Regions from separate parts of the Geobacillus stearothermophilus ATCC 12980 genome, predicted to be linked through region 3. Evidence: predicted binding sites of a transcription regulator. Region 3 holds the regulator's gene; each other region holds the start of a gene.
What was found. Region 3 encodes Rex, which represses fermentation and respiration genes when NADH is low (regulators of the CRP and FNR family bind a similar motif). Its sites were predicted from a motif close to TTGTGAAATATTTCACAA; they were not measured.

Region 1 (2,201 bases), 390 kb from region 3:
TGTTGGCGGGCGCTTTTTGCATTAGTCAACGGGTCAAAACGGCTTGATTGTTGCTTTGCCCGGAGGGGGGAACGATTCGGATAGACGTTTTCTTCCTCGGCAATACTGAAATCAAGCAAGACTGGCCCATCATGTTTTAACGCTTTTTTTATGATATCTTCCGCTTCCTCTTCTGAATCGATCGCATATCCTATGGCTCCGTATGCTTCGGCAAGCTTAGCAAAATGGGGGGATGTAATCTTCACTGCTGAATAACGCTTTTGGTAAAACAGTTCCTGCCATTGACGCACCATTCCTAAGTAGCCATTATTCAAAACGGCGATTTTAATTGGAAGTTTGTAGGTGACGGCGGTCATTATCTCTTGTACATTCATTTGAAAGCTGCCATCCCCGCTGATGTAAATCACCGTCTTGCCTGGCGAGGCGACAGCAGCGCCAATGGCTGCCGGAAGGCCATACCCCATCGTTCCGAGTCCGCCTGACGTTAAAAATGTGCGCAGTTTTGTGAATGTATAGTGATGGGCTGTCCATATTTGGTGTTGCCCGACATCGGTGACGACAATGGCCTCTTCTTTCGTCAAATGGGAAGATCAACCATTTTTCCACTTCCTTTTTAATTTTCTTACATTTTAAACAACGGATGTGATCACTGTATGTGAATATCGTCACATTAAAGTATAAGGAACATCTTTTTCCGTTTTTGCATAATCGATTAGGTGTTTGGAAAATATAGTTTAGTGAGAGAAATCGGTGCAAATAAGGAAGTGAGATGATGAAATGAGTGGGCCGTCACTACGGAAATTGGAAGCGCACCGTTCTATTCATCATGGCGCCTTTGTCGAAGCGAAGCGCCTGACAGAGTTGTTGGAAACATTGTATGCCGATGGGCGTTGTGGGCATGCCGCTGAAGTGGCGGATGCCCTTGTCGAGCACTGGGAAACACGGATCATCGCCCATGCGGAAGCAGAAGAAGAAGGCTTTTACCGCGAGAAGGCAAAGGAGAGAGGGGAGCTGTCCGAAGTGATTGCTCAGCTCAAGCGCGACCATGACATGATGAGAACGTTGATTGCTGAAATTAGGAAGCGACTTCCAGAACAGATCGACCGCGAGGTGTTGACCCGCTTTCACACGCTGCTTCATATCAACCGCATCCATAGCACGGATGAAGAGGCGCTGCTTTTTTAATTGAAAGGAGAGAAAGGAGTGGCAAAACGGAATGAACGAAAAACCTGCTCCGCTTTTGCGCAAATTGAAATACTTTGGCCGGTCGGAAAAAATCGCTAGCCACGCCGAGTTGTCGCCATACGGACGGGACGCAGAGAAAACATACCGCCGCCGCTGGCAGCATGATAAAGTGGTTCGTACAACCCATGGAGTCAATTGCACAGGCTCGTGCAGTTGGAAAGTGCATGTGAAAGACGGCATTATTGCATGGGAAACGCAGCAAACCGACTACCCGACAACAGGCCCTGATATGCCGGAGTATGAGCCGCGCGGCTGTCCGAGGGGAGCGAGTTTTTCCTGGTATACATACAGCCCGCTTCGCGTTCGCTATCCGTATGTGCGCGGGGCGCTGTTGAGGCTTTGGAAAGAAGCGCTGCAACAAGAAGGAGACCCTGTGGCTGCGTGGAAGTCGATTGTCGAGGACCCGGAAAAAGCGAAACGGTACAAACGCGCCCGTGGAAAAGGAGGATTCGTACGGGCGAAATGGGATGACGTTTATACGATGATCGCCGCTTCCCTTATTTATACGATTCAAAAATACGGGCCGGATCGCATTTTCGGCTTCTCGCCGATTCCGGCGATGTCGATGGTCAGTTATGCGGCAGGAGCCCGTTTTTTGAATTTAATTGGCGGGGCGCTGCTCAGCTTTTATGACTGGTATGCTGATTTGCCGCCGGCTTCCCCGCAAATATGGGGGGAACAGACGGACGTCCCGGAAAGTTCAGACTGGTTTAACTCGAGCTACATGATTGTCTGGGGATCGAACTTGCCGCAAACGCGCACCCCGGATGCCCATTTTTACGTTGAGGGGCGCTACCGGGGGACAAAAGTCGTTGCTATTAGCCCTGACTATGCCGAATTTGTGAAGTTTGCCGACAACTGGCTGCCGGTGCAGCCGGGGATGGACGGAGCGCTGGCGATGGCGATGACTCATGTGATTTTGAAAGAGTTTTATGTGAATCAATCCGTTGATTATT
Region 2 (2,201 bases), 370 kb from region 3:
GATGCTCTGTTGACAGCCGCCACACTTTTGTCACATTTCCAAAGGAGAGAACGCCATGGCGAACCATTGGATGAAAGACCGCTTAAAAGCTGTTCCGTTGTTTCGTGAACTGTCCGATTACGAGCTTGATTCGCTGGTTGCCATTTCCCACGTGCGCGTTTACAAGCCGCGGACGTTTGTCTTTATGCAAGGCGACCCGTTAGAACGTGTCTATTTCATTCATTCCGGCACGGTAAAAATTTATAAAACGGACTTCAGCGGGAAAGAACAAATCGTTTCGATTTTGCAGACGGGAGAAATGTTTCCGCATGCCGGCTTTTTCTTAAAAGGCACCTATCCGGCCCACGCCGAAGTGGTCGAGGAAGCGACATTGATCGCGATCCCGATCCACGATTTCGAACAAGTGCTGATGGCGAGCCCTGAACTTTGCATAAAACTGTTCCGCGTCATGGGCGAAAAAATCGTCGACTTGCAAAACCGGCTTGAGGCGCAAGTGCTCCATAATACGTACGAACAAATCGTGCTGCTTTTGTTGCGGCTGACGCGCACGAACGCCGTCAAACAAGGGAAGTGGCACCGTCTCACCGCCCATGTGACGAACCGCGAGCTGGCCAACATGATCGGCACCGCCCGGGAAACGGTCAGCCGGACGTTGAGCCAGCTGAAACGGAAAGGGCTGATTGACGTCGACGAACACGGCTTTTATTTGATTGACCGCGAAGGGCTCGAACAAGAAATCTTTTTCTAACTCCTTTTTCCCCATCGTCCGGTACCGGTCGGGATGCGCAATGGAGCTGATGGGGTTTCCTTTCAAACATTTCGGCAAGCCCATCTTTCTGGAACATGCTATTCCGCCCTTTCAAACGAAAACGAAACCTTTTTTCCAAAGTGGAATATGTCATGTTTCGGCCGAAAGATGTGAGCTATATCACAACATTCCACAGTGAAAATAATTATCATGATAGTCAAAAAGGAGGAAAGCGCATGGGTGTGACGATTGAACTCGATGTGCGCGAAGATTTGCGGCAGAAACGTGAGCCGTTTGAAAAAATTATGAACGCCATCAAACCGCTGCAGCCGGGCGATACGTTCATTTTGCACGCTCCATTCAAGCCGCTGCCGCTGTTTCCGATTATGAAAGCGAAAGGGTTTACGTACGAGGCCGAACAAATCGAAAAAAAACATTGGAAAGTAACGTTTGTGAAGCAGGGGGGATGACCGATGATCCTCGATAACCGCGGACTCGAGCCGCCGCAGCCGATGATGCGGACGCTCGCTGCCCTCGCGAAGCTGAATCCTGGGGAGACGCTGACGATCATTAACGACCGCCGCCCGATGTTTTTGTACGAACAGCTTGACGAGCTCGGCTACCGGCACGAGACGGTCGCACGCGAAGACGGCAGCTTTGAAATCCGCATTACGAAAGGATGAGCAACGTGTTTCCTACTCGCACGGGGACGGAAACAGACGTCCGTCTTCCGTTCTCGTTTATCATGTTCGCCGTGTTGGCGTTCGCCGCATCGCAGCTTATGTTGCTTGGAGCGATTCCCTCACTTAGCAGCGGCGCGTTCCGGCTGCCGTTCGTATGGGCGGCGGCCCACCTGGCGTTGCTTGGCTTTGCATTGATGACGGCCATGGGGGCGATGTACCAGCTCGTTCCGGTCGCCTTTTTGACGCCGATTTGGAGCGAGCGGCTCGGTTTTTGGCAGTTTGCGATCACCGCTCTCGGCATCGTCACCTTTGCCGCCAGTTTAGCGTTTACGCCAAACCAAGCGTTTCTCCCTGGCTTGCTTCTGCTGTTCGGCATCGTGCTGTTTGTCTGGCAAATGGCGATGACATTAAAACAACAAAAAAACAAAACGATCATGACGCTGTTTGTCGCGACTTCCTTGTTGTTTTTGCTGCTGACGGGCGCCGCTGGAGGGCTGCTTGCCTTTCACTTTTTCGCCGCCACAGGCGCCAACAGTCATGAAACGGTGTTCGGCTTGCATGTGCTGTTCGGGCTGTGCGGCTGGTTCACACTTCTCATCATAGGCTTTTCGTACAAAATGGTACCGATGTTCTCGCTCGCCCACGGCTTTTCGCTGCGGCCGGCGCGTTACGTCTATGCGCTGTACATCAGCGGGATTGCGGTGGCGTTCGCCAGCTTATTCTTGCGAAGCCACGCATGGCTTGCAGCCGGTGCAGCCTTGCTCATGAGC
Region 3 (2,201 bases):
GCCTGCGCCGTTGCGGCCGACAAGAGCAATGCGGGCGCGGGACTGTATTTCTAGTTTTATATTCGATAAAATAAGGTCAGCGCCAAAATATTTCGTGAGTCCATTCACTTGCAAAATGATCATGTCCGTCACCTCGCGAATAGTTTAACGTAAGTCGCGAAAACGGTCAAAGACAGATAACGAAAAATGGTGTATAGTGATAAATGGAGGAGATTGTCTTGTCATCGTTTACGCATTTCAATGAACAAGGCCGGGCGAAAATGGTCGACATTACGAACAAGGAAGATACGATCAGGATAGCGGTGGCGAGAACGAGCGTCACCGTCAATGAAGAGATTTACGAAAAGATGACGAACAATGCCATTGAGAAAGGTGATGTGCTGGCGGTAGCCCAGGTGGCCGGGGTCATGGCGGCGAAAAAAACGGCCGATCTTATTCCGATGTGCCATCCGCTTATGTTAAAAGGCGTCGATATTGCCTTTGCTTGGGAAAAAGAGGCGGAAGCGTATAAACTTGTGATTACCGTGACGGTCAAAACGAAAGGGAGCACAGGAGTGGAGATGGAAGCGCTGACGGCGGCTTCGGTATGCGCATTGACTGTGTACGACATGTGCAAATCGCTCGATAAAGGAATGACGATCGGTCCAACGTATTTGGTCGAAAAAACGGGCGGGAAGTCCGGCCATTATCGACGGAAAACCGATTAGCTGGGGGATGAAACGATGAGCAACGAACAACCGAAAATCCCGCAGGCGACTGCCAAGCGTCTGCCGTTATACTATCGGTTTTTGAAAAATTTACATGCCTCAGGGAAGCAGCGCGTGTCCTCCGCCGAGCTGAGCGAGGCGGTGAAAGTCGATCCGGCGACAATTCGCCGCGACTTTTCGTATTTTGGCGCGCTTGGCAAAAAGGGATACGGGTATAATGTCAATTATTTGTTGTCGTTTTTCCGCCAGACGCTTGAAGAGGATGAGGTGACCGAAGTCGCCTTGTTTGGCGTCGGCAATTTAGGCACCGCCTTTTTAAACTACAACTTTTCGAAAAATAACAACACGAAAATTGTCATGGCGTTTGATGTCGATGAACGGAAGGTCGGAACGACAGTCGGCGGGGTGCCGGTCTATCATCTCGATGAGCTGGAGGAGCGGCTTCGCGGCGACATTCCGATCGCGATTTTAACCGTGCCGGCCGCCGCGGCTCAAGCGCTGACCGACCGCCTTGTCGCGCAAGGAATTAAAGGCATTTTAAACTTTACTCCGGCGCGGTTGAACGTGCCGAACCATATTCGTGTCCATCATATCGATTTAGCCATTGAGCTGCAGTCGCTCGTCTATTTTTTGAAAAACTATCCATCGCCATCGTAAAAAGGAGAGAACAACACATGAAATATTTGTTGCTCGTTCTTGTCATTTTGTTGCTGTTTGGCACGAAAAAGCTGCCGGAGTTGGGGCGGTCGTTCGGCCAGTCGCTTCGCGAGTTTAAAGACGCCACAAAAGGGCTCGCTGATGACGAAGAAACGAAAACCGACCGATGACAAGGCAGGATGGGGAAACGATGAATGACAAAGAAATGTCCGTGTATGAACACCTCGGAGAGCTGCGGAAACGGCTGATCATCGTGCTTCTCTTTTTCGTTGCGGCGCTTGTAGCCAGCTTCTTTTTTGTCGATGACGTCATTGTGTATTTGCAGCACACTGCGGAAGCGAAACAGCTGACGATGAACGCGTTCCGCCTCACCGATCCGATTAAAGTGTATTTTCAGTTTGCCTTTGTCATCGCCGCTGTACTGACTGCTCCGGTGCTGTTGTATCAAATTTGGGCGTTTGTCAGTCCGGGGCTGTATGAAAAAGAGCGGAAAGCAACGCTCAGCTACATTCCAGCATCGATCATTCTATTTTTAGCCGGGGTTGGTTTTGCGTATTTCGTCTTGTTTCCATTTGTCGTCCGGTTTATGAATCAGCTGGCGGAACGGCTCGGCATTCAACAGATGATCGGCATTAATGAATATTTTCAGTTTTTGCTGCAGCTCGTGCTGCCGTTTGGCATCGTGTTTCAGCTGCCGATTGTTGTCCTGTTTTTCACCCGCTTAGGGCTTATTACGCCGCAGCTTCTTGTTCGCATCCGCAAGTATGCGTATTTGGCGCTGCTTATTTTAGCGGCCGCCATTACGCCGCCGGATGTGTTGTCGCAAGTGATCGTCAT
Region 4 (2,201 bases), 190 kb from region 3:
TTCCGGAACACGCCAAAACATGGCTGTCTTTCGGCTTGTCGCTTCTATTCAGCTTTATCATCTTTTCGGAGCTGAACTTGCTTGCGGGAGTCGTGACATTTTTTACGTTCCGAAATGAAGGGCTGCTGAGGGCGAAACGGTTTATTATTGATCTATTTTCCGGTCTGATTTTGCCGTTGTCGTTTTACCCGGATTGGGCGCAACAGCTCATGGCGTATATGCCGTTTCAAGCCATCAGCTACATTCCAAGCATGATCATCACAGAAAGTTTTCAAGGAGCTGCTGTCCGTGATGGCCTGCTTCTGCAGGCGGCATGGTGCGTGCTGTTATGGTTTCCGATTGTGCTGTTATGGCGGGTGGCGAAAAAACGGCTCGTTGTGCAAGGGGGGTAGACTTTGTTTTACGTATCGGTTTTTTTTCAATATATGGCCCAGTACATGAAGACAAAATGGCAATACCGCGCGGATTTGCTGATTGAATGGTTGTCCGACTTCATGGCGCAGGCGGTCAACTTGGTGTTCTTGCTCGTCGTGTTTGGCCATACGACGCTGCTTCACGGTTGGTCGCGCGATGAGATGTTGTTTATTTACGGCTTTTTCCTTGTGCCGTACGCCGTATTTGGCGCCTTTTTTAATCTATGGGATTTCAACGAGCGCTACATTGTTCAGGGAGAAATGGATCGCGTGTTGACGCGCCCGGTTCACAGCCTGTTCCAGATCATTTTGGAGCGGATGGAGCTCGAATCGTTGCTTGGCGCTGTGCCCGGGCTGATCATTATGCTGTATGCCGGCAGCCGCTTGTCTCTTTCATTTCATTGGTATGATGTCTTCGTGTTTATTTTGCTTGTGATTGGCGGTGCATTGATTTACGCCGGCATTTTCATTTCACTGGCGACGATCAGTTTTTTTGCCGACGCCCGCACATCCATCATGCCGATGATGTACAACATCAGCAGCTACGGCCGCTATCCGGTCGATATTTATCACCGCGTCATCCGCTATATATTAACGTGGGTGCTGCCGTTTGCCTTTGTCGGCGTTTATCCAGCTTCGTATTTTCTCCATAAGCAGGAATGGTATGGTTATGCGTTTTTGACCCCGGTTGTCGGCATGTTGTTTTTCATCATCGCCGTGATGCTCTGGAGCGCCGGGGTCAGGAGGTACCGCGGGACGGGGAGCTGAGTGCTCCCGTTGTTTGCCGCGGCGTCTGTCATGAAATGGACAAACAATAGTCAAACAATCGCCACAATCGCGCATGCATTGCGGTGCGCCTTTCGCGTAAAATATTTATATGAAAGTGTTCGCATTATATTGAGGGAGGATGAATGCAATGAAAAACAACGGTGGAGCCCGAGTAGTGGTCATCGGCGCCGGGTTTGTCGGCGCCAGTTATGTGTTTGCCTTAATGAATCAAGGGATTGCCGATGAGATCGTGCTCATCGATGCGAATGAAAGCAAGGCCATAGGCGATGCGATGGACTTCAACCATGGGAAAGTATTTGCGCCGAAGCCGGTTGACATTTGGCACGGCGATTACGATGATTGCCGCGATGCCGATTTGGTTGTCATTTGCGCCGGCGCCAACCAAAAACCGGGCGAGACGCGGCTTGATCTTGTGGACAAAAACATTGCCATTTTCCGCTCGATCGTTGAGTCGGTCATGGCATCCGGATTTCAAGGACTGTTTCTCGTCGCCACCAATCCGGTCGACATTTTAACGTACGCGACGTGGAAATTCAGCGGCCTGCCGCATGAGCGGGTGATCGGTTCGGGGACGATTTTAGATACGGCGCGGTTCCGCTTTTTGTTGGGCGAGTATTTCTCTGTCGCTCCGCAAAATGTTCATGCCTATATTATTGGGGAACACGGCGACACTGAACTCCCGGTCTGGAGCCAGGCTTATATCGGCGTCATGCCGATCCGCAAGCTGGTCGAGTCCAAAGGGGAAGAAGCGCAAAAAGATCTCGAGCGCATTTTTGTCAATGTGCGCGATGCCGCCTACCAAATTATTGAGAAAAAAGGAGCGACGTACTACGGGATTGCGATGGGGCTTGCCCGCGTGACGCGCGCCATTTTGCATAACGAAAACGCTATTTTGACCGTATCAGCCTACCTCGATGGCCTATATGGGGAGCGCGACGTCTACATCGGCGTGCCGGCTGTCATTAACCGCAATGGCATCCGCGAGGTGATCGAAATTGA

Region 1: a site for Rex is predicted at 654-671, ahead of QSJ10_RS03400 (hemerythrin domain-containing protein). Genes of this name have one in related genera too.
Region 2: a site for Rex is predicted at 917-934, ahead of QSJ10_RS03290 (DUF2249 domain-containing protein). Genes of this name have one in related genera too.
Region 4: a site for Rex is predicted at 1,289-1,306, ahead of QSJ10_RS02245 (L-lactate dehydrogenase). Genes of this name have one in related genera too.

What each region holds. Positions count from the first base shown of each region.
Region 1 covers NZ_CP128494.1:621,342-623,542, forward strand. The annotation lists partial or broken gene QSJ10_RS03395 (thiamine pyrophosphate-dependent enzyme) at 26-587, opposite strand; gene QSJ10_RS03400 (hemerythrin domain-containing protein) at 778-1,185, shown strand; gene QSJ10_RS03405 (nitrate reductase subunit alpha) at 1,217-2,201, shown strand, end outside.
Region 2 covers NZ_CP128494.1:599,236-601,436, reverse strand. The annotation lists gene QSJ10_RS03295 (Crp/Fnr family transcriptional regulator) at 56-748, shown strand; gene QSJ10_RS03290 (DUF2249 domain-containing protein) at 985-1,218, shown strand; gene QSJ10_RS03285 (DUF2249 domain-containing protein) at 1,222-1,431, shown strand; gene QSJ10_RS03280 (membrane protein) at 1,428-2,201, shown strand, end outside.
Region 3 covers NZ_CP128494.1:227,179-229,379, forward strand. The annotation lists gene abc-f (ribosomal protection-like ABC-F family protein) at 1-123, opposite strand, end outside; gene moaC (cyclic pyranopterin monophosphate synthase MoaC) at 219-707, shown strand; gene QSJ10_RS01295 (redox-sensing transcriptional repressor Rex) at 723-1,364, shown strand; gene tatA (twin-arginine translocase TatA/TatE family subunit) at 1,382-1,534, shown strand; gene tatC (twin-arginine translocase subunit TatC) at 1,555-2,201, shown strand, end outside.
Region 4 covers NZ_CP128494.1:418,280-420,480, forward strand. The annotation lists gene QSJ10_RS02235 (ABC transporter permease) at 1-392, shown strand, start outside; gene QSJ10_RS02240 (ABC transporter permease) at 396-1,181, shown strand; gene QSJ10_RS02245 (L-lactate dehydrogenase) at 1,330-2,201, shown strand, end outside.